Regions from separate parts of the Peribacillus phoenicis genome, predicted to be linked through region 1. Evidence: riboswitches for the same ligand, from Rfam matches in the RefSeq annotation. Region 1 holds a riboswitch; each other region holds the start of a gene.
What was found. A riboswitch is a leader RNA that binds a small molecule or an ion and turns the genes downstream of it on or off. The one in region 1 is predicted to bind lysine.

Region 1 (8,403 bases):
AGCATCCATCCAACGATCATAATCCGAATAATGCCTTCATAGGACATAGCATCGTAGGTCCCCGAGGAATAAAGCTCTTCAGCTAGACGGTGCTTTTAGGGAATCGACTAGACGATGAATTTTCAGAAAGCAAAATTTCAATATGCTTGACCTTGTGAAAAATAAAATTCACGATTCGCCAGAACGAACGAAATCCGCTATGAATGGGGATTTTATATTTGCCGCTCCATGAAAAGGAAGTCGAGACCGCAAAGGCAATAGGAATAGTCAAATTGGACAAGAAAAAAAGCAGTTTTCTAAATGCTTACAAAAGTATTCAAAAAGAAGTCGATACAGGAAGGATTGGATTTAAACGCAAGCATGTAAGATGTTAAAATAAGCACTTTTTTATTAATTCCTTATCGGGAAAGTTTTTGAACAAATGAGCCTGTATCCACCTTGGATCAGGCTTGTTTGTATATATAGAAAATTAATCACGAGAGATATTACGTTTTTAGACTTTTAAAAAAATCATCCTTGAATCTGCGATTGTCTAGAATTCTTTTTGAAAATCACCTTCGCTTTAAAATAAGAGAACAAATAACAACCTATAATCACGATACCACTACCAATTCCTTGTACCCACGTCATTTTTTCACCTAATAATAGAAAGGCTAAAATTGCAGTAAAAATAGGATTGAAATTCAAGAAAATACCTGATGTTGTTGTACCTAATTTTTGTACACCAATGTTCCAAAGTACCATACATGCTACAGTTGAGATAACGCCTGTATATAAAATAGATTGTATGAAAGAAGTATTTATATTAGAAACTGCAAAATTAGAAAAATTAAACGGAAGAAGAACTATAAGTCCAAATATACCAGAATATAATGTAGACATCATGGGTGTTGTTGTTATCATTGCCCATTTGCTACAAACGGAATATATTCCCCAAACGCATACAGCAGCCATCATATATAAATCACCTGTATTAAATCGTAATGAAAGGAATAGATCCATATTTCCTTTAGAAAGTACAAGTATTACGCCAATAAGCGAAAATAACATAGAAAACATTTGTAGAATATTAATTCTTTCTTTTAAAAAGAAAAATGAAAAAATAGCAATTGAAATCATGTTTAATGTTGATATTAATCCAACATTAGTTGCGGATGTTTTCTCTAATGCTACAAATTGTAATAGGTTAAATAGAACCACACCTGTAATTCCCATCAAAAATAAAGGAAGGATTGCACTTCGAGGGGGAAATATCTTTTTTTCTTTCCACCATACAATTGGCAAAAGACAACTAATAGCAATGATCCACCTTAAACTTGTCAACGTCATCGGAGAAGCATGACCGACAAGCGATTTTCCTACGACAAAGTTTCCACCCCATAATAAACTTGTTAAAAGTAATAACGAAAAATAATAATATTTCATATCTTTTTGCTCCTTTTCATCTTTCACAGTTTAAGTGAAAAAAGATCGAAGCCATTGTGCACAATGACATTTCAATTTTCATAATTAATTACTAATTATTTTAACATTTTAGTTCGTTAGTTAATATGTTATTTTGTATAATAGAAGAAACTTAAAATAATATTAAAAAATATTGCTGATATACAGAATTAAATTAAGTTTTATTATTAAGGTGATACCGTTTTTGGAACAATTGTAAAAGGAGTGACTATAAGTGGAATCTATCGTAAGCAAGGTTCTAGATAATGTTGATATTCAAATTTTAGATTTACTGCAAAAGGATGCACAGTTAAGCAATACTGAGCTTGCAAAGCGTGTCAAATTATCTCCACCAGCTATACATTCAAGGATAAAACGTTTGGAAAATGAAGGGTTTATTAATGCACAAGTAGCAATTTTAAACCAGGTGAAGCTAGGTTTTGATTTATTATGTTTCATTTTTATTAGTACGAATATACATCAAGCTGAAGAACTGGAAGTATTGGAAAAGGCATTAGCTTCTATGTCAGAAGTATTAGAGTGTCATTGTTTAACAGGTGAGTATGATTATCTTCTAAAAGTGGCTAACAAAGATCGGAAGGAATTAGAAATATTTATTAGAAAGTTAAATAAACTAGGTATAACAAAAATTCAAACTAGCCTAGCTCTCAGAGAAATTAAATATTCAACAGTTTTACCCATATAGGAAGAAAAGTCCCGTTCGTAAAAGTACACTTTATCGCACGTTTTTTGATAGAACAAGAGAACGAGAGAAAGGTAGAAGAAGGAATAAAAAAATGAAGTCCTTAAATTTGGAAACATAAAGTTTGCAGCAAGGATCAAAATGAAGAACAGCAACATCAGGCCATGAAATAAAAGGGTTTGGAGAAAAAAATGGCCTTTCTAAAGAGAAACATAGGCTATTTATTCATTATCAATTTATATTAGTAAATATAAATCCATTCTGCTCAACTAGTTTAAGCAATGAGCCTTGCATCGATTAAAAAGCAGTGCACTCTTTATGAGTTGCACTGCTTTTTAAAATTTTATCCCGTTTATTATGGTCTTTAATTAGAAAATCGGTATTAAAGTATAGCTGAAAGAATCATTATCTTTATTTATTTAACAAAACAGCTTCTTCATTACTAGGTTGTAAAGCTATTTGTAGTGCTCTTTTTTCTTCATCGTTTAAAGGGACCATCGGTAAACGGACACCTCCAACATTTAACCCCCGCATATTTAATGCTGATTTTACTGGTGCCGGGCTTGGTGCAGCAAATAATGCTTTCATGATTGGAAGAAGTTTACGATGCGTAGAAGCAGCACCTTGGACATCACCATTTTTAAAGCTATTGATCATTTCTTGCATTTCATTTCCAATTATGTGTGAAGAGACCGAAACAATGCCTGTTCCACCGATGACTAAAACCGGTAATGTTAACCCATCATCGCCGCTGTACAATGTAAAATCACTAGTTGTTTTGCTAATGATTTGTGCCATGGCATCTAAGTCACCACTTGCCTCTTTTACTGCCACGATATTGTTAATTTTTGAGAGGTTAACAATCGTCTCCACTGACATGTTTACAACACTTCGTCCTGGAATATTATAAAGCATTACCGGTAATGATGTTGAATGGGCAATAGCGCTAAAGTGCTGAAATAATCCTTCTTGAGACGGCTTGTTATAGTATGGGGTAACGAGCATGATTCCGTCGACTCCTGCTGCCTCTGCTTGCCTTGTCAAGCTGATAGAAGCTCTCGTGTTATTTGAGCCAGTTCCAGCTATGACTGGAACTCTTCCATCAACAACTTCTACAACAATTTTGAATAAATCCAGTTTCTCTTCTGTTGTTAATGTAGGAGACTCTCCAGTTGTACCAGCTACAACTAATCCATCAGAACCATTAGCAATTAAATAGTTTACTAAAGTTCTCGTAGCATTAAAATCAATCTCATCATTATGATTGAACGGGGTAACCATTGCGGTTAAAACTTGGCCAAAATTCATAACTACACACCCTTTTGTATAATATTTTTTTAAAAATTCAGAGGTGGTTAGGGCCATTCAGGAGTAAACGCAAAAAAGCAACAACGAGGATTCGCTGCTGCAGTAGAAACAATATTTACCAAAAAATGTTTCCGCGCATAAGATAGCCCTCCATATAGTTTCCTATATGACAGTCCTGTATTTATTCAATAGCAGAACCAGCTTCAAGAACATGAGATTCTTTCCACTTCGGCAAATTCCCCTTTCCACAATAGTCATAGGATCTCATTCTCCTCAAAATGTGTACTAATGGTCTTTGCTCCTCTATCCTCACTTCAAAAAGTATGAAGTAAGAAAATATTTAATTGACTGTAATATAACAAGGAATCCTTTCTATTGCAAGGCCAATTTAGAAATAATTTTTAGAATACATGAATTATCAATGGAAATGGATACGGTATAGGGCTGGATTCATCTTTTTTAGTATTATGTAATCTCAATATTTATAGATTTATAAAACAAACTGTGTGAAAAATTTCAACCTTTTATAGTCAGTTTTGACAATAGATATATCTTTTAGAAGGAATCAAGGTGGGGGAAGACAGCAAGATATGAAAATCCGTGACGTGGAAAGCAAGAAAACGATCGCTTCAATTGTCAGTAGGATACCATTGATTCAGGATTGGAACGAGATACATATAAACAGCATACGTATCTCGTTCCAAATCCATGAGATGAAATGAAAAAAACCATTAAGATTCGTGGGGGTGTTAACAAAGAAAATTGATCACGCATTGAACTGCGAAATGGATTGTGCATAGTAGGCAAAATGGGAAAGATGGCAATAATGCAATTCTACCGTCGTTAACAGGAAGTTTTCATTAGTATCTCATTAATAACGACCGGTGTTCGCAGAAATAATGAGAGCCCCGCTTGAAGAATAAATACCTGCTTTGGCCAAAGCATTATACGGATCTAAATTCCATAATTGTGCAGTATAACATGATGTCTGCCCTTTCATTATCCATCCGTTTCCACCGGAACTAGCACAACTTGTAAATGCTCTCTTAGTCGTGCCATTAAAACTGTCAACCCAAACATTTGCATAATAATCGTAAGGAGCAGATGAATAAAACTTTAAGTAACCCCACGCCGTATGACAATACGCACTTCCTTTTAGCTGCACATATCCAATTTTCACACCGTTTTTATAGATATATTCTGTTTCATAGGTGATTGGGCTTTTAGAAGCACACCCTGTCGAATAAGGGTTTGTATTATCGTAGGACAAGGCAAATGCTTTATTCATCGGTGCAATCGCAAAAAAAACTCCAAAGACAAGAGTCATTACCATCACAATATTTAATAATTTTTTTATAATAACCTCTCTCCTTTCCTTCTTCTAGACTTTACCATATGAAAATTGGTATTTCTATGTACTATGGAATCATTTACCATCTGTATAAATATTACCATTTTACGGGTATCTACGGAGTTAAGGGATAGTACCCCATTCCCATTAAGAAAAGGAAAATCAATACCAAAAACGAGACAAAAGTGAATGGAACGAATACTGGACATAGTTTTATTTGATTTATTAATATATAAATTACATTGGTTTTATATTTTATTAATAATGTAAAGTTACTATTTTAATTGGTAAACACCATAAAAATTTATAAACAAGGAGGATATTTGTCGATCTGTTAAAAAAATACATAATTAGCTAAACGATAAATAGGAGGTATTGATTTTGAAAGGGAAATATAAATTTGCAGCGATGCTGACAGTTGTAACGGTAGGATTAACAACTTCTTTATCAAGTGTACAAGCATTCTCGGAATCTTCAAATTCAGATAATAAACGTAAACCAGAGCTCGTTTTTCCAGTAATCAGTGATGTACATATTGATGATGGATCAACAGCTGATATGAACAAGTTCAGAACAGCCATGGATCAATTAAATAAAGCTGCGCCTAGACAGGATGCTTTTGTTGTCGTTGGGGATTTAACGGACTATGGATACGCTTCTGAATACGATAAGTTCTTCTCCATTTATAATGAGAAGAAACAAGGTGATGTCCAATCCATGTTTACAATGGGGAACCATGATTATTGGAATGGACTTTCCGTTGAAAAGGCACAAGATCGTTTTCTCGAGAAAACAGGAATGGATTCTCTTTACTATCATAAAAAAGTAAATGGATATGATTTTATTACGTTAAGTCCGGAAAATGGTAATACGCATGGTTTATATTCTGTTAATCAAATTAACTGGCTAGGTGAAAAATTAGCTGCAGCAGAAAAAGAAAATCCGGACCAACCAATCTTTGTTTTTCTTCATCAACACATTAAAGACACTGTGTATGGAAGTGACTTGTGGGGAACTCAGGAAAATAAAGAACTTTTATATGATACTTTAAAGAAACATCCACAGGTTATTACATTTTCAGGCCATTCTCATTATCCACTTGAAGACCCTAGAACGATTCATCAAAAAGACTTTACGTCAGTTGGCACGTCTTCTGTTAGTTATTTGGAATTGGAGCCAGGCAAACTTCAAGGGTTCCATCCAGAAGGATATCGGGATATTAGTCAGGGAATGATTGTAGAAGTTTATAATAATGAAGTTGTCATTAAAAAACGTGACTTTCATAAAGACGATTGGACTGGAAAACCATGGGTAATAAAAAATCCTTCTAAAAAAAATATATTTAAATATACAGACGATCGAGATCAGTTACCACCGGTTTTTGCAGTTAAAGACAAGGCTTCGATTGTAGAAGAAAAATCGACACTAAGAAGTTTAAATGTAACATTTCCACAGGCAAAAGATAACGCACTCGTACATTCTTATCACATTACCGCCAAAAACAAGGAAACAGGGGAGCTGGACGCAGATTTCACCGCATTTTCTGAATTCTATTATGACCCTGTGCCAAAGAATTTAGAGTTCCCAGTTGCTGGACTTAAGCCAGGTACTGATTATGAAATTAAGGTACAAGCACTAGATTCATTTAACAATAGCAGTAAAAGGGTGTTACTGGCTGATGGTCAGACAAAAGCCCTGGAAATGGTCTCGGCACAAGCTTCTCCTGCTTTAGTAACGGATGGTGAATCGACTGCACTCCAAGTGAAGATGAAAAATTATGGAAGTAAAAGTGTGAAAGGGAAAATTAAAGTTGATGCACCAGAAGGTTGGAGTGTGGAGCACAATGAACTTGAGTATGAGCTATCAGGAACTGAAGAAAAAATGTTGCCAATAAAAGCTACACCTAGCAAGGAGATTTCGGGTTCATCACAATTTAAGATTACTGCTTACGAGGGAGGCCAAATAATTGGCTCCAAGAATATAAATGTATTCGTCAACATGATGCTTGGAGAAAGTTTTGACCAATTAGAGTCTGCATTAAAGCCAGCAGTGAATGAAAACATTCCAAGTTCCATTCTCGGGTGGAGCCATACAGCTCCTAATGGCTGGTCGGTTACAAATAGCTCGAATATGCCAGCTGGTACAGAAGAGTGGCAAGGTTGGAGCTTCACAACAAAGGACTTTTGGACAAAAGCAGAAGACCAGGAGCGTAACAAATTTGAACTTGGTCAAGGTGTTATAGCAGTAGCGGATCCTGATGAATGGGATGATAACGGTTCACCAGCAGCAAAAGGCTTTTTTGATAGTACTTTAACTTCACCTTCTGTAAAAGTTGATGATGCAAAAGATTTATACCTAGGGTTTGCATCCCACTATAAACAAGAAGGAACGCAAACAGCTGAAGTAACTGCTGTCTTTGATAATGGGGAAAAACAACAAGTTCTCGTTTATGACAATAAAGCTGCTTCGGATAATAAAAATGGACATGTTTTGAATAAGTATGAAGTTAAATCGATTAAGGTTCCTGAAGATGCTTCTTCTATGAAATTACAATGGAGAATGCATAATGCGAAAAATAATTGGTTTTGGTCGATTGACGATATTAGATTGGATGACCAAATGATCGTTTCACCAAATTAATGAGAAGAACAGGTGAACTTTTTTTGAAATTTGTAAAAAGCGGACTTTCCTTATGGGGACGTTCGCTTTTTCTCTATGGCTCACAAACTCTGGGCAAATAGAAACTAATGTGTTGATATTTGAAAAATGAGAACTTACGTTCTGTGATAATTGTATAGATGCTTCAATTTTATGGGGTGGTTTCAATGGCTTGATAGATTCGTACTGATATTGAACGCTTAGACCAATTTGGTAAGGAGCGTGTATTTGCGTGGTTAAAAACTACCATTACACCATTATTTAAATCAAAATCCATATTTCATGAAGTGAATGAACGGAAAGCTAATAAAGGATTTCGCTGCATTTACTGTGGAATGGATGAAATTGTTCGCTTTGGTAAAACTGCACAGGATCGTCAACGTTATAAATGCAAATGTTGTGATAAAACATTTACGGAAACTGCTGATACGCCTCTCTATCATTGTCGAAAATCTGAAAAATGGATTGACTTTTTATCATGCTTGATTGATGGTATGAGCTTGCGTGATAGTGCCAAAGAAATTAGCGTTCATTACGTCACTCTATTCTACTGGAGACATAAAATCCTAACAGCCCTTGCACAAATCAATGCAGAGGAACTAAATGAAATCGTAGAAGTTGACGAAACCTATTTTTTAGAATCACAAAAAGGGGCAATCCCAACACACCGATCTTCTCGAAAACGTGGTGGAAGTGCTAAAAAAAGAGGTCTTTCCACTGAACAAATCTGTGTGCTGATTGCTAGTGATCGAGAGAAAAATACATTCTATAAAGTCATTGGACGTGGAAAACCTACAAAAGATATCTTAGAACTCCATTTAGGTAATCGGCTAGGAACAGATTTTGTTCTTTGTTCCGATGCTCTTAGAGGTTATAAACTACTTGCAAAGAAGCATCATATTCAACAGTATGTGTTCAAAACTGGAGAAACGTGTCAAAG
Region 2 (8,403 bases), 950 kb from region 1:
GTAACATGCTGTGTCATCCACTCACCAAGTTCTTTGTGAAGGACGTACGCATTTTCATTACCATCAAGAGACATGACTTCATTCCATTTCTCTTGTTCTTGTTTTTCGTACCCTTCATACAATGAAGAAGGAATGGATTCTGAAGTTTTAGCAAGGCCTTCAATATATTTAACGGCGTTCGGTCCAGCGACTGAACCACCATAGATTGCAGAAAGAAGTGAGTTGGCACCAAGACGGTTACCGCCATGTTGTGAGTAATCACACTCACCTGCAGCGAATAAACCTTTGATGTTAGTCATTTGGTCATAATCAACCCAAAGTCCGCCCATAGAATAGTGAACGGCAGGGAAAATCTTCATTGGAACTTTACGAGGATCTTCACCCATGAATTTCTCGTAGATTTCAATGATTCCGCCAAGTTTAATATCAAGTAATTTCGGATCTTTATGTGATAGATCCAGGTAAACCATGTTTTCACCATTAATGCCAAGCTTCATGTTCATGCAGACGTCGAAGATTTCACGAGTCGCGATATCACGAGGTACTAGATTACCATAAGCAGGGTATTTTTCTTCAAGGAAATACCAAGGTTTTCCGTCTTTATATGTCCAGATACGTCCACCTTCACCACGAGCGGATTCACTCATTAGACGAAGTTTGTCATCTCCAGGGATTGCTGTCGGGTGAATTTGAATGAACTCACCATTAGCATAATTTACACCTTGTTGATAAACGATGGAAGCAGCTGAACCTGTATTGATCATTGAGTTAGTTGATTTACCGAAAATGATTCCAGGGCCGCCGCTCGCCATGATTACAGCGTCTCCAGGGAATGATTTGATTTCCATTGAAGTCAGGTTTTGAGCTACGATACCACGTGCTGTTTGCTCATCATCGATAACAGCTCCAAGGAATTCCCAGCCTTCATATTTCGTTACAAGGCCTTCAACTTCATAACGGCGAACCTGCTCGTCCAATGCGTAAAGTAATTGCTGACCAGTTGTTGCACCAGCGAATGCTGTACGGCTATGTTGAGTACCACCGAAACGACGGAAATCAAGAAGACCTTCCGGAGTACGGTTGAACATAACACCCATACGGTCAAACATATGAATGATCGATGGTGCTGCTTCGCACATCGCTTTAACCGGCGGTTGGTTAGCCAAGAAATCTCCGCCATAAACTGTATCGTCGAAGTGGATATATGGAGAATCCCCTTCACCTTTTGTATTAACTGCCCCGTTGATTCCGCCTTGGGCACAAACTGAGTGAGAGCGTTTAACAGGCACTAAAGAAAATAAATCAACCTGTTGTCCCAGCTCTGCTGCTTTGATCGTAGCCATTAATCCAGCTAGACCTCCACCAACGATAACTATTTTACCTTTACCCAATTCTGTCACTCCCTTATTTCCATTAGCCAAGCTATGTTTTTCCTAATTCTTATAAATGAACTCTATCTTCTTATACGAAAGCGAAAATTGCGCTGATTCCGATATAAGAAAGAAGAACGAAAACGATCAATGTAAAGTAAGTCATGATTCTTTGCGATCTTGGTGAAACTGTAAGACCCCAGCTCACTGCAAATGACCATAATCCATTAGCAAAGTGGAAGATTGCCGAGATAATACCAACAATATAGAACACAATCATAAATGGACTAGAGAAAATTTCAGCCATCATGTCAAAGTTAACTTCAGCACCCATAGCTGCTTGAATTCTAGTTGCCCATATATGCCAAACAAGGAAAATCAACGTTATGATTCCAGTTAGACGTTGTAGCATGAACATCCAGTTACGGAAGAAACTAAATCTGCCTAAATTGTTTTTTGCTGTAAAGGCAATATAAATTCCGTACACAGCATGGAAAATGAGCGGTAGATAGATGACGACCCATTCTACCAGAATCTTCACGGGCGTATACTCAATTAAATGAACTGCCCCATTAAAAGTTTCTTCTCCTTTTGTTGCCATAAAGTTTACCGATAAATGAAAAATTAGGAATAGACCAATTGGAATTACTCCTAGAAGTGAATGAAGCCTGCGATTCCCAAACTCACGATTTTTTGCCACTAAGTGCCCCCCCTTAATTTGTGAAAAATCATGCAAAGATAAACTGGTGGCTACCTTTTATCTCCGCGTGAAAATACAGTATAGAGTCAAAAAAACTCCTCTATACTTCCTTTACAATTATGTGACATGTCCATTTTACTCCTGACTTCTATGTGCGTCAAGAAAACGGATACAAGAAATCTCTTTTTCAGAATAGATTTTATTGGATTAAATTGGCTATTTTTTGCATGTCAAGATGATATTTTGAATAAATTTCTAATTTAACTATTAATATCTCGGTATAATTTCTCATTTTTTTCCAATTGTTATTTAAATAAATAAAAAACAGTATAATTTGCAAAAGAAATACGTTTATAATAGATTTACAGAAAGAGGCGATAAATTATGAAAAAAAATATTGCTGCTGCGATAGAAGAAGAGATTCAAACTGAAGAAATTCAAACTGAAGAATTCCTGGTTCCAGCTTTCGGATACGAATTAATCAGAGAAGTTCTATTGAACGATATTCTCGGAAAAGACTCTAATCAAATCCTCTATTGGGCAGGTAAACAATTAGCAAGAAAATTCCCATTGAATGGCGATCAGGAAGTGATTGAATTTTTCCAAAGCGCTGGATGGGGCAATCTGGAAATCTTGAAGTATACGAAACACGAGATGGAGTTATCCCTGACGGGTGAAATAATCAGCCGCCGCCTGGATTTACACCCTGATTGTCACTTCCAACTTGAAGCCGGTTTCCTTGCCGAGCAGTTTACACTGCAAAAAAAATTCCTCAGCGAATCAACGGAAGAAATCAAACGCCGCGCAAAAAAAGTGATATTCACCATCCAATGGGATCCCAGAGATCCAATCTAATGAGCCCTTAAAACAGACTTACCCTTTTTACCGGAAGTCTGTTTTTTATTGGACTCCTGACACTTAAGCTAGCACATTTGCATGTTGACCTAGTTTAAATGCTTCATGAAGAGATTCAACCGCCTTCACCATTTCCTTTTCATTGACGACAGTCGAAACTTTAATTTCCGATGTGCTGACCATTTTCACCTGGATGCCTGTATTGGCCATCACTTCAAACATCTCGGCAGCCACTCCCGGATTGGATACCATACCAGAACCGACGATGGACACTTTGGCCAATCCGCTCTCCGTTTCGACTCGGTCGAATCCCAATTGTTCTTTATTATTTTCCAGCACGATCAAGGCCGCTTCCGTATCTTCACTTTTTGTGGAAAAAGATAGATTGGTCGTATCCTCGGCAGTCATGCTTTGAATGATGATGTCCACATTGATCCGGTTTTTCGCAAGTGTTGTGAAGATTGTGGATAATGCACCAAGTGATTGGGGCAAACCATATATTGTGACCCTCGTAATACTGTCTTCAAAAGCAATCCCGCGTACAATTAAGTTTTCTTCCATAGTTGCTTCCTCCTCAATGATCGTTCCTGATTCTCTCTCCATGCTTGAACGGACTTCAAGCGGAATTTGATAATTTTTTGCATATTCGACAGCCCTCGGATGAAGGACGCCCGCCCCCAGGTTGGCAAGTTCCAGCATTTCATCATAAGAAATGGATTGGAGTTTTCGTGCGCCTTTTATGTAGCGAGGGTCCGTTGTGAAAACGCCCGTTACATCCGTATAAATATCGCATCTATCCGCATTCAGCGCTGCAGCGATGGCAACCGCCGTCGTATCGGAACCGCCTCGCCCTAAGGTAGTGATTTCCCCATTTGCATCGTTACCCTGGAAACCGGCCACGACCACTATTTTCTTCTCCTGTAGCTTAGCTTGGATCCTCGTGGCATCGATGTTTAAAATCCGGGCATTCCCATGAACGGATTCCGTTTGCATGCCAGCCTGCCAGCCAGTATACGAAATGGCTTCATGTCCTTTTTCAATCAATGCCATCGTTAACAGGGAAATCGTTACCTGTTCCCCCGTAGTCAAAAGCATATCCATTTCCCTCTTGCTCGGGGTTCCGGAAATATCCCGGGCCATGGACACCAATTGATCCGTGGTTTTCCCCATGGCTGAAACAACGACGACTACCTCATTTCCATTCTGCGCTTCCTCGATTACCCGATCGGCAACATTTTTGATTTTTTCTACGCTTCCGACGGATGTTCCGCCAAATTTTTGAACGATTAATGCCATCCTCATGCACCCTCTCTACCTTTTTAGGCAATAAAAAAAGCAATGAGAAATATCTCATTGCTGTGATCACATATCTAAATACTGTAAACACAGTGAGATAGCTCTCCAGGGTATAAACCCTGACAATCCGCCATTTATTAAATGTCGGACCAGGAAAACAAGGTATGAGTCTTGTATTCCTTCGGCGTCATCCCCTTTCAAAACCTTTCATGGAAGCTCATACTTCTCCAGGTTTTTACTCTTGAATTCCGCACCTCTATCAGCACTTTTAAGTTGTCTAGTTAAAAATTCTTTTTAATCATAGCATAGAGATTTATCGGTAGCAAGATTATTCTTGTAATTTTCTAACGATTCCCTCGGCTACCCCTTTTGGCATGCCAGCTTCCATGATTTCCTCGGCCGTCGCCTCTTTGATTTTCTTCAATGATCCAAAATGCCTTAATAATTGCTTCCTTCGCTTTTCCCCGACTCCTGGAATATCATCAAGCTGGGAGTGAACTGCATTTTTCCCGCGTAGCTGGCGATGAAACGTAATCGCGAACCGATGCACTTCATCCTGAATTCTTTGCAATAGGTAAAATTCCTGGCTCCGGGAATCAAGAGGTACGATTTCAAGCGGATTTCCGATCATCAATTGCGAGGTCCTATGCTTTTCATCCTTAATGAGGCCTGAAAGTGGAATATCAAGGCCCAATTCATTTTCCAGAATATCCCGAACGGCTTCGACATGTCCCTTTCCGCCATCAATGATGATCAAGTCCGGAAGCGGCAGCCCTTCTTTCAATACTCGTGAATATCTTCTTCTGACCACTTCACGCATCGATTCATAATCATCAGGCCCTTGGACCGTCTTGATCTTATATTTGCGGTACTCCCTTTTTTCCGGCTTTCCATCAATGAACACAACTAAAGCGGAAACTGGGTCACTTCCCTGGATGTTGGAGTTATCGAAAGCTTCAATTCGATGCGGTGTGTAGATACCCAGTTGCTTCCCGAGGTTTTCCACCGCATTGATCGTTCTTTCTTCATCCCTTTCTATCAAAGAGAATTTTTCCTGAAGCGCGATGGAGGCATTCTTATTCGCCAATTTAAGCATGTCTTTTTTCGCTCCCCGTTTCGGGTGAATCGTTTTGACACCAAGCAGCCCTTCGGCCATTTCGGCATCCACTGATTCAGGCAGCAAGATTTCCTTTGGTTTAAAGTGGTTCGTAATCTCGTAAAACTGACCGAGGAATGTAAGAAGTTCCTGTTCGGGTTCATCGTAGACCGGAAAAAGCGAAACATCCCTTTCTATCAATTTACCCTGCCTGACAAAAAATACCTGAACGCACATCCAGCCTTTATCATAGGCAAAGCCAAATACATCCCTGTCGATGAAATCGGTCGTCATCATTTTCTGCTTCTCCATCGTAATATCGATGTGGGCAATCTTGTCACGGAACTCCTTGGCCCTCTCGAAATCGAGCTCTTCCGATGCCTCCAGCATTTTTTCAGTCAGTTCTTTTTTTATTTCAGTATGCCCGCCGTTCAAGAACCGGTTGATATCATCGACCATTTTTTTATATTCCTGTTCCTCTACATCATATACACATGGGGCCAGGCACTGGCCAAGGTGATAGTAGAGACAAACGCGATCCGGTAACGTATTGCATTTTCTTAGGGGATAGATGCGGTCGAGCAATTTTTTCGTTTCGTTAGCTGCAAATGCATTCGGATAAGGGCCGAAATATTTCCCTTTGTCTTTTTTGACTTTTCGCGTAATGATTAGACGCGGGTGGCGTTCCGCAGTCAGCTTGATGAAAGGATACGTCTTATCATCCTTTAGCATGACATTATATTTTGGGTCATGTTTTTTGATTAAGTTCAACTCTAAAATAAGAGCCTCGATGTTGGAAGAGGTGACGATGTATTCGAAATCCTCAATCTCATTCACGAGTCGAAATGTTTTCCCATCATGAGATCCCGTAAAATAAGAACGGACACGATTTTTCAACACTTTCGCTTTGCCTACATAGATGATCGTTCCCTGACGATCTTTCATTAAATAACAACCAGGTTGATCGGGAAGAAGGGCAAGTTTATTCTTTATTTGTTGATTCATGCATTCAGCCTCCTGTTCTCCCTTTTTTACAATCATTATATATCAAGATAGCGAAAAAAGCTTCAAGTCCGCAGACTTGAAGCTTTTTTTAGCTATCTTACTATTACGCGTGTTTTGCAATAAGTTCAGCAAGTGCTTCTTTAGGTTGGAAACCAACAACCTTATCGACCACTTCACCGTCTTTAAGCACGATTAATGTCGGGATGCTCATCACACCGAATTTTCCAGCTGTTTCTTGGTTTTCATCTACATCCACTTTTACGATTTTTGCTGTATCGCCAATTTCAGTATCAAGCTCTTGAAGAACAGGAGCGATCATTTTACAAGGTCCGCACCATGGAGCCCAAAAATCTACAAGAACGACACCTTCGCTAGTATCTGTTGTGAAAGTCTGGTCAGTTGCATTTACAATAGCCATATATATTTCCTCCTCAAATTTACTCAAATAACTAAAAACAGTATACCACTGTTGCTCAAATCGATGCTAATATTTTGCTTCAGTGGTAGGATGTCCAAAAAAAGAGTAATTATGCAGGCCAAACCCCCTCCCCATTAGCGCAAATAAAGGGGCAAGACATGTATCGGCTTATGCCGAATGTCTTGCCCCTCATCAGTATTATTTCTATTACGCGTTAACTTTAAGTTTTTTGAATTCTTCCGTAAGTAATGGAACGACCTCGAAAAGATCTCCGACAATTCCATAATCAGCCACATTGAATATGTTAGCTTCCGGGTCTTTATTGATGGCAACGATAACCTTGGAGTTGGACATTCCTGCTAAATGCTGGATCGCACCGGAAATTCCGCAGGCGATATAAAGGTCAGGTGTTACGACTTTACCCGTTTGCCCGATTTGTAATGAGTAATCGCAATAGTCTGCATCACATGCTCCGCGGGAAGCTCCTACCGCTCCGCCAAGAACCTGTGCCAGTTCCTTTAATGGTTCAAAACCATCTTCACTTTTCACGCCACGGCCACCCGCGATGATTACTTTCGCTTCTGAAAGGTCGACCCCTTCACTGGCTTTTCTAACAACATCCTTAATGATTGTCCGTAAGTCCTTAATATCCACACTTAATGTAGAAACATCACCAGAGCGGGACTCATCTTTCGCTAATGGTTCGATATTGTTCGGACGGATTGTCGCGAAAATCACGCCATCTGTAACAATTTTCTTTTCAAATGCTTTACCAGAATAGATCGGGCGGGTGAAAACGATATTTCCGCCTTCTTCTTCAATGGATGTAACGTCGGAAATCAATCCTGATTCAAGTTTTCCAGCCAATTTAGGTGCAAGGTCTTTTCCTAAGGCCGTATGTCCAAAGAAAATCCCTTCTGGCTTTTCCTGCTCGATGACGGCAAGCAAGCTTTGCGCATATCCATCTGAAGTATATTGTTTCAATTGATCATTTTCGACTGCAATAACCCGGTCTGCACCATACTGGATCAATTCATTACCGAAATTTTGAACACTGTCACCAACTAAAACACCAACGATTTCCCCGCCATCCGCAGCAAGCTTAGCCGCACCGATAGCTTCAAATGATACATTTCTTAGTGAACCATCACGAACTTCGCCCAATACAAGAAACTTTCTAGCCATTTATAAAAACCTCCTGTGCTCTATTTTTCTTTTTGTCGTGTGTTGTTGTTTTGAAAAGTACCGTTTCGATTAAATCACTTTTGCTTCACTGCGTAATAATTGAACTAGCTCGCTAACTTGAGCACTGATTTCTCCGTCCAAAACTTTTCCAGCTTCTTTTTTAGCAGGAAGGTAAATTTCAATCGTTTTTGTTTTGGCCTCAACATCGTCTTCTTCCAAATCCAGGTCATCCAATTCCAATTCTTCAAGCGGTTTTTTCTTCGCCTTCATGATTCCTGGCAATGAAGGATAACGTGGCTCATTTAGCCCTTGTTGCGCTGTCACCAATAATGGAAGAGATGCTTCGATCGTTTCAGAGTCCCCTTCGACATCACGGATAACGCTTACATTTCCATTTGCTATGTCCAATTTAGTAATGGTTGTAATATAAGGAATCTCCAAAATTTCGGCAACGCGTGGTCCCACTTGACCAGAGCCG
Region 3 (8,403 bases), 2.1 Mb from region 1:
ACACCGGAGGACGCGCAATTATTCACAGTTAAAGATCGTGGTGAGCTACATATGGTCTTTCAATTCGAACATATGGATTTGGGGAGCGGACCAGAAGGGAAATGGAGTAACGATAAATGGAAGCTTACCGATTTAAAGCGAATTCTTTCCAAGTGGCAGACTGGTTTGGAGGGGGATGGCTGGAACAGTTTATACTGGAACAACCATGATCAGCCCCGGGTTGTCTCAAGGTTTGGTCATGATGGGAAGTATCGTATTGAAAGCGCTAAGATGCTTGCCGCTTGTCTTCAGATGCTTCAAGGTACACCTTATATATATCAAGGGGAAGAACTGGGCATGACCAATGTTGCATTTGAAAGCATCGATGAATACCGGGATATCGAAACATTGAATTCATATGACGAACTCGTCAATTCTCATGGCTGGTCGAAAGAGCGGATGATGTCAGCCGTCCATGCCCGCAGCCGGGATAATGCGAGAACACCGATTCAGTGGAATGACTCCCGTAACGCAGGGTTCACGCAAGGGACTCCTTGGATTAAGGTTAATCCCAATTTTCCCGAGATTAATGCAGAAAAGGCCTACAATGATCACAATTCCATTTTTCATTTTTATAAAAAGCTTATCCAAATACGCAAGGAACATGATATCGTCGTTTATGGCCGTTTTGAACTGCTGTTGCCGGATGATGAACGAATATTTGCCTACACGAGATCGTTGGAAGAAGAAAAGCTGTTGGTACTATGCAACTTTAAAGAAGAGCAGGCTCCCTATACTTTGCCTGAAGAGCTGCAAGCATATTCTGCCACAAAGCTGATCGGCAATTATGATCAGGAGGAAGAAGGGATCTCGAGCAAACCCCTGCAACCATATGAATGCCGTGTTTATCATTTGAAATGAAAAAAGGACCTGTTCTTCTCCGATTAGGAAGAACAGGTCCTTTGCGTATTATTTTGATTTAAGGTCACATTCCTCTAGGGGAATGATTTTCGTTTTATGCTTAATTTTATAGCCGAACCATAGGACGAAAAATAGAATCAAGCCAATGTAGGAAACAAACATTGAATTCCAGTCAATCCCATCGCTGCTGAAAGCTTGATAGCCTTGTCCGATGATAATAATAATACAAAGGACAAGTGCGAATATAGGTCCGAATGGGAAGCCTTTTGCCCGGAATGGTAAAGCATTCATATCAAGGCCTTGAGCTGCGTAGGCTTTGCGGAACCGATAATGGGCAATCGCAATCCCTACCCAGGTGACGAATCCCGCCATTCCTGAAGCATTCAATAACCAGATATAAACGACGCCATCACCGAAAAACGAAGCTAGGAATGCAACGCAGCCAACTAAAGAAGTCAGGATAAGTGCATTCACGGGTACTCCTCTTTTATCTAACTTGCCTAGGAATTTCGGTGCTTTCCCATCACGTGCCAAGTCCCATAGCATACGGGTTGAAGCGTACATGCCAGAGTTACCTGCAGAGAGTACGGATGATAAAATGATCGCGTTCATGATGGATGCAGCAAATGCAAGGCCGGCCCGTTCAAATACAAGCGTGAATGGACTTACGGCAACATCTTGACTCAATAAACGTGAATCCGTAAACGGAATGATCATTCCAATAACGAAAATTGCAAGGATATAGAACAAGAGGATGCGCCAGAAAACGGATCTGATCGCTTTAGGGATATTTTTTTCTGGATCTTCACTTTCACCAGCAGTCACTCCAAGCAATTCCGTTCCTTGGAATGAAAAGCCGGCAGCCATGAATACGCCTAGAATCGTGAAGAACCCTCCGTTAAAGGGACCTTCGCCCATTGTGAAATTGGAAAAACCAATTGGGTCATTCCCACCCATGATTCCGAGAATGATCAGAACACCCGTAATCAAGAAAATGACGACTGTCACGACCTTGATCATGGCGAACCAGAATTCTGTTTCCCCGAAACCTTTAACTGACATGTAATTGATAAGAAACATAGTGATTAACGCAATGGCACTCCAGATAAATGAAGGGCTATCCGGGAACCAGAACTTCATAATTAAGACAACGGCTGCCAATTCGGCGGCAATGGTGATTGCCCAGTTATACCAGTAGTTCCAACCAATCGCAAAACCGAAAGACGGATCGACGAATTTGGATGCATAGACACGGAACGAACCGGCCACTGGCATGAACGCTGCCATTTCTGCAAGACTTGTCATTAAGTAATAAACCATGATGCCGATGACCGCGTATGCCACCAAGGCACCGCCGGGTCCGGCTGAATGAATGGCCCCGCCACTAGCTAAAAATAAACCTGTTCCAATCGTTCCACCTAATGAAATCATCATTAAATGACGCGCTTTCAGGCTCCTTTTCAGTTCAGTAGGGCTTGATGGTGATTGTGAATTTGACAATTGATGTTACACTCCTTTTTATTGGAAGGGAACGAAAAATAAAAAAACAGCAGTCGAAAAAGATCGACGGCTGTTTATAATAAACCCGTTTATCCTTCCGAAGATAGCTCCCCACGCTTTTTGAAAAAACGTGACAGTGGTGTTCCTGTTCGGTAACACCGCCAGCAAGAATATACATGGAATATACCCTAACTTCGGCAACTTATCCTTTCAAACGGAGTCTTTAATCTTCCAGAATCTCGTCCGCTTTACTTTTATAAGCTGCAGCCTCTAACTCATCGGTAAATGAGGAAGTATTCAATTTTCTAATATCGTTGCGCCAGCTTGTAAGTGACGTCGGACGATTGTACTCATGAAATTCATGCAATCGTTAATAGATTGCTAGTAATTGAGTAAACTTTACTATATCAAAATTATAAAATAACTTCTGGGATATCGCAATGATTATTTTATGTGGTTATTTTTTCCTAGTAAATGAAAGATGGCAGTAAGGAAGAATTCAAATATAAAACATCCTGATAACTAAACGGTACTCCTTTTTATAAGGGCGTAGTCCAGTTTTACATGTTTGACCACTTCAGGATTCTCAAATAGATCCACTGCCATTTTACCAATCCATTCCAGTGGTAAGGAAATGGTCGTGATGTCGAGCATTTCACTCAGGCTATCATTATTGAAGCCGAGAATGGCCACATCTTCCGGTACCCTTATACCCGATTTCTTAGCGGTAAGAATGAAGCCTGCCGCCGTGTCATCATTCGTGATGATGAGAGCTTCAGGTTTGTCCATCATTGAATTCCAATCCTTAAACAATTGTTCACCGTCTTTGATGTGATAACTGCCTTCAAACAGCCATTCTTTATTGTTTATCAGTTTATGTTTTCTCATGATATCGTTAAAGGCCTTTGTACGATGGGAACTATTTCTGCTCTTTTTACGGCCGAGGCTGTATCCGATTTTCTTATATCCTTTAGCAATCACGTACTCAAGGGCACAGGAGAAAGCTGCATAATGATCAATGCTGATGGATGAGAATTCAGCCTGGGCTGTATCTTCACATAAAATAATCGGTCCGTATTTTTGATAATCCAAGAGGATTTTCATTTCCGAAATCCTTGAACAAACGATAATGCCATCGAGCTGCTTCATTTGCAGCATATTAAAAGCCTGGATCTCTTTCTCCCTGTCATAATTTGTTTGAAAGATGACGATATGACAGCCAATTGCATTTGCCTGTTTAGTAATTCCGTTAACGATTGCCCCGTAATATGGGTGATTGTTGAAGGGAATGATGACGCCGATAAGATTGGTTTTGCCTTTTGAAAGATGAATGGCGTTGATGTTTCTCGTATAATTCAAACGATCGATCGCTTCTAAGACGCTCTTTCTTTTATCGGGGCTTACATATGGATGATCATTCAATACACGAGACACTGTTGAGACAGATACACCAGCACATTGAGCTATTTCTTTAATATTTGTCATGGTATCACCGTTTTTTCTTTTTTTATATTGTACAGTATGAAACCCATTTCAGGGCAAGGGAACAGTGTGGGACTGCTGAAGATTTATTCTAATAAGGTCTTGTTATGGTATTGGTTTCATCCTTTAAGATTGGTTTAAGTCTTAGAGGAGGAGGAAATCATGATGTTCCAAACTTTAATCACCCTGTTTGTGCTTTGCGGAATTGAATTGGGATTTGCGTACTTGGCAATTTCCTTGAAACAGGAAAAATGAGTGGAAATGCCCGTCAATAATTCCGCGGCATTACGCGTGGAAACCGCGTTTACTCGTGAATTTCACGTCGTCCCAAAATAGCCCCCATGGTTTATATTCACCATAAAAACTCCACAATATAAATATAACTTCATCGTTACGTTTCATGTACGGAATGACTGACTGTCAGGGAGCTTCCTGACAGTTTTTGCTGTGTGTAAAAGTCATTCACCTTTTTGAATTGTTTAAAAATAGTTGCACTTTTTTTGTATATTTGTGTATAGTATAAAATAAGTTGTGTAGAGGAAACTTTTTAGCATTTGCGACAATGTAAAAAAATTTACACTTAGTTTTGCGCATGGCAAACTATTTTAGAAAGATGAAAAAGGGAGGGAATATGGATGGGTTTTCTAAAATCTATTGGGGGCGTGCTTGCTGCATTGCTGATTTTAACGGGGTGCGGCAATGATACGGCCGATAGGGATAAAGGCAATGGCAAGCTGAATGTCGTTACAACAACGGGAATGATTGGGGATTTGGTTGAGAACATCGGCGGTAAACATGTCGAGGTCACCAGTTTAATGGGACCGGGAGTCGACCCCCATCTATATAAAGCGACACAGGGTGATGTTAAGACACTGGATTCGGCTGATATGATTTTTTATAATGGATTGCATCTTGAAGGGAAAATGACGGATATATTTGAAATGATGAGCAAGGATAAACCGACGATTGCGGTAACGGAGGACTTCAAGGAGAACCAGCTACGCAAAGTGAGTGCAACGGAACATGATCCCCACGTATGGTTTGATGTAAAGCTTTGGATCGTTGCGGCGGAGGCAGTGAAGAAAGAATTAATTGCCAATGATCAGGAGCATGAAGCAGAGTATCGTGAAAATTATGAGGAGTACATTCTGCAATTGGAAGAACTTGATAAATATGTTCAAGAGGAAATTAATAAAGTACCGGAAGATCAACGGGTGCTCGTTACAGCACATGATGCTTTTGGATACTACGGGCAGTCATATGGCCTGGACGTAAGAGGGCTCCAAGGAATCAATACATTATCGGAATATGGATCAAAAGATGTGACGGATATGCGGAATTATCTAGTGGAGAACAAAATAAAAGCGATTTTCATAGAGTCAAGTGTACCAAGGAAGGCTATCGAGGCTGTCATTCAAGGAGCAGGTAAGCAGGGTCACAAGGTGGAAATCGGCGGGGAATTGTTCTCGGATGCAATGGGTGAAAAAGGGACGGAAGAAGGAACGTATATCGGAATGGTCCGTCATAATACCGACACCATCGTCCGTGCTTTGAAATAAGGGGGAGAAACTATGAATCAAGCAGCTTTGAAGGTCGAGAATTTAACGATTGCTTATCATAAGAAGCCGGTTGTCGAAGATGTCTCATTTGAGGTGCCGGAAGGAAATTTAATTGGTATTATTGGCCCCAATGGAGCAGGGAAGTCCACTTTGATAAAGGGAATACTCGAATTGATCCCAAAAATATCAGGACAAATCACAATAAAGGGTTCTACTTATAAATCGATGAGGAAGAGTATCGGGTATGTACCACAGCGGGAGTCAGTGGATTGGGATTTTCCGACCAACGCACTCGATGTCGTGATGATGGGCAGATATGGTCATCTCGGATGGCTGAAGCGGCCAGGTAAGTCCGAAAGGCAGAAGGGGATGGAGTGCCTGGAAAAGGTGGGGATGGCTGAATATGCTAACCGCCAGATCAGCCAGCTATCAGGCGGACAGCAGCAACGGATATTCCTGGCCCGTGCATTGGCACAGGAAGCGGATATTTATTTTATGGATGAACCGTTCGTAGGGGTGGATGCCGCAACGGAGAAAGCAATCATACAATTGCTGATGGAATTGAAGGAAAAAGGCAAAACCGTTCTGGTTGTGCACCATGACCTATCCACCGTGAAGGAATATTTCGACTGGACGATGTTATTGAATAAAAAGGTGATGAAAATAGGTCCGACAGAGGAAGTGTTCATTCCCGAATACTTACAGGAAACATATGGAGGCCGCCTAGCGATACTATCAGACACAAAGTCCGGCCTTTTATTAAAATGAGGTGTACACGATGAACATACTGGATATTATTACTGATCCAAATACAAGGTGGATATTGCTTGGCACGATGTTCCTCGGATTAAGTAGCGGGGTCATCGGCAGCTTTGCCTACCTCAGAAAACAGTCTTTGCTTGGTGACACGCTCGCACATGCAGCATTACCCGGTATCTGTGTAGCCTTTATGTTAACTGGAGTGAAATCCACTTCCTACTTTTTAATAGGTGCCGCACTGGCTGGCTTAGTGGCTGTTTTCATGATCAGTGTGCTTACGAGATACAGCAAGATCAAGCAGGATGCAGCCTTGGGAATTGTCTTATCTTCCTTCTTTGGCTTCGGAATTGTCATGCTTACGCAGATCCAACAGAGCGAGTATGGAAACCAGAGTGGATTGGATACGTTTTTATTCGGGCAGACAGCGTCAATGGTCATGTCCGATGTATATATGATGATGACGGTTTCCTTTATTCTCATTTTCACTTGTACCGTATTTTTTAAAGAATTCAAATTACTGTCCTTTGACCCTGGGTTTGCTAAGGGGATGGGATTGCCGGTTGTTTTTCTGGATTATTTCATCATGATGCTGATCGTGGCAGCTGTAGTGATCGGTATCCAGGCTGTAGGCGTCGTATTGATGGCATCTTTACTGATCACGCCTGCGGTTTCTGCCAGGTATTGGACGGAGCGGCTGCATATCATGGTCATCCTGTCTGGTATATTCGGAATGTTGAGCGGTGTTTCTGGAACGTTGATAAGTACATCTGTCAATGATTTGCCAACAGGACCGTTAATTGTCTTATCCGCGACGGTATGGTTTTTCTTTTCCATGCTTTTTGCACCTAAACGCGGAGTGCTTTCATCTGTATGGAGAAGGGTATCGACGAAAAAGAAATATTCTCTCGAACAGGATAGAAGGAAAGGGAGCCACTCATCATGAATGATTTTTGGATTATCTTAGTCGGAGCATTAGTGGCGGGTTCTTGCAGTGTATTAGGGTGTTTTTTGATAGTCAGGAAAATGACGTTGATTGGGGATGCAATCAGTCATTCCGTTTTGCCGGGAATCGTATTGGCATTTTTAATAACCGGAACCCGTGATTCGGTTCCAATGCTGATCGGGGCTGCTGCGCTCGGCTTGCTTACCGTATTCTTGATCCAGCTTTTCCAATCGTCGGGCGTTCAATCCGACGCGGCGATCGGGATTGTATTCACTTCCCTTTTTGCAACGGGGATCGTACTCGTGAGCCTGTATACGCAACAAATAGATTTTGATCTTGAACATGTCCTTTATGGCGAAATAGCTTATACTCCCTGGAACACGATGACAATCGCGGGAATCGAAGCTGGACCAAAAGCTGTTTGGATAGTCGGCAGTTGTTTTATCCTGAACCTCATACTGATCTTCCTTTTCTTCAAACAGTTTAAACTCGTTTCATTTGATCCATCACTTGCGGCTGCAATGGGGATTCCTGTACTGTTCTTTCATTACTTATTGATGAGCCTCATTTCACTGACAACTGTTGCTTCTTTTGATAGTGTAGGCTCCATTTTAGTAGTTGGAATGCTCATCATACCTGCGGCAACAGCTTATCTGCTTTCAGACCGTTTAAGCAGCATGATATGGGTCAGTATCGGGGTAGGGGTGCTAAGTTCCGTCATCGGCTACTATTCTGCCACCATTTTGGATGCCTCGATATCAGGCTGCATGGTGGGTTCGGCCGCCATATTATTCGGATTGGCCTTTCTCTTCTCCCCAAGCCATGGATTGGTCAGCCTATTGCTGAAACGGAGAAAATCAAAGGAATCACATGCATAGCTCTCCATGCCTACAGGCTTCATGGAAATAACTCCATGAAGCCTGTAAACTATTCTTCTATATAGTTGTGATTTTATTTGTTTAAAGTATAATGAATAAGTGTATTTATAGATATATCGCAGGAGCCTTTTTAAGGGAGAGTTAAGTATGGAAGAACAAAATAAATTTTCATCACGAATAGATTTTTCTTTGGTCACAATATTGCTGTTATTATGCGTTGGAAGCTGCTTAGCAATCTATAGTGCCCAAACGACTGGACAGTACGCTGAAAACTTCTTAATTAAACAAATTTTTTGGTATATAGTTGGAATCGGAATCGTATTAGGTTTCATCACCTTGGATTCTGATCAGTTGAAAAAAATATCTTGGTACGCCTATGGCT

Region 2: it holds a riboswitch for lysine, as region 1 does, so the genes downstream of both, ABC374_RS17535 (aspartate kinase) here and dapA (4-hydroxy-tetrahydrodipicolinate synthase) in region 1, are expected to answer to the same signal.
Region 3: it holds a riboswitch for lysine, as region 1 does, so the genes downstream of both, ABC374_RS23575 (amino acid permease) here and dapA (4-hydroxy-tetrahydrodipicolinate synthase) in region 1, are expected to answer to the same signal.

What each region holds. Positions count from the first base shown of each region.
Region 1 covers NZ_JBDFMF010000001.1:2,614,012-2,622,414, reverse strand. Annotated here, with positions in the region: partial or broken gene ABC374_RS12800 (DNA alkylation repair protein) at 93-374, shown strand; gene ABC374_RS12795 (DMT family transporter) at 511-1,425, opposite strand; gene ABC374_RS12790 (Lrp/AsnC family transcriptional regulator) at 1,679-2,149, shown strand; gene dapA (4-hydroxy-tetrahydrodipicolinate synthase) at 2,558-3,454, opposite strand; lysine riboswitch at 3,590-3,768, opposite strand; gene ABC374_RS12780 (DUF2690 domain-containing protein) at 4,326-4,781, opposite strand; gene ABC374_RS12775 (metallophosphoesterase) at 5,187-7,445, shown strand; gene ABC374_RS12770 (IS1595 family transposase) at 7,751-8,403, shown strand, end outside.
Region 2 covers NZ_JBDFMF010000001.1:3,568,624-3,577,026, forward strand. Annotated here, with positions in the region: gene sdhA (succinate dehydrogenase flavoprotein subunit) at 1-1,391, opposite strand, end outside; gene ABC374_RS17525 (succinate dehydrogenase cytochrome b558 subunit) at 1,462-2,070, opposite strand; gene ABC374_RS17530 (YslB family protein) at 2,455-2,925, shown strand; gene ABC374_RS17535 (aspartate kinase) at 2,989-4,221, opposite strand; lysine riboswitch at 4,312-4,488, opposite strand; gene uvrC (excinuclease ABC subunit UvrC) at 4,550-6,322, opposite strand; gene trxA (thioredoxin) at 6,426-6,746, opposite strand; gene ABC374_RS17550 (electron transfer flavoprotein subunit alpha/FixB family protein) at 6,948-7,925, opposite strand; gene ABC374_RS17555 (electron transfer flavoprotein subunit beta/FixA family protein) at 7,995-8,403, opposite strand, start outside.
Region 3 covers NZ_JBDFMF010000001.1:4,736,170-4,744,572, reverse strand. Annotated here, with positions in the region: gene ABC374_RS23580 (glycoside hydrolase family 13 protein) at 1-900, shown strand, start outside; gene ABC374_RS23575 (amino acid permease) at 949-2,400, opposite strand; lysine riboswitch at 2,497-2,681, opposite strand; gene ABC374_RS23570 (LacI family DNA-binding transcriptional regulator) at 2,923-3,885, opposite strand; gene ABC374_RS23565 (metal ABC transporter solute-binding protein, Zn/Mn family) at 4,518-5,441, shown strand; gene ABC374_RS23560 (metal ABC transporter ATP-binding protein) at 5,454-6,209, shown strand; gene ABC374_RS23555 (metal ABC transporter permease) at 6,220-7,143, shown strand; gene ABC374_RS23550 (metal ABC transporter permease) at 7,140-8,021, shown strand; gene ABC374_RS23545 (FtsW/RodA/SpoVE family cell cycle protein) at 8,169-8,403, shown strand, end outside.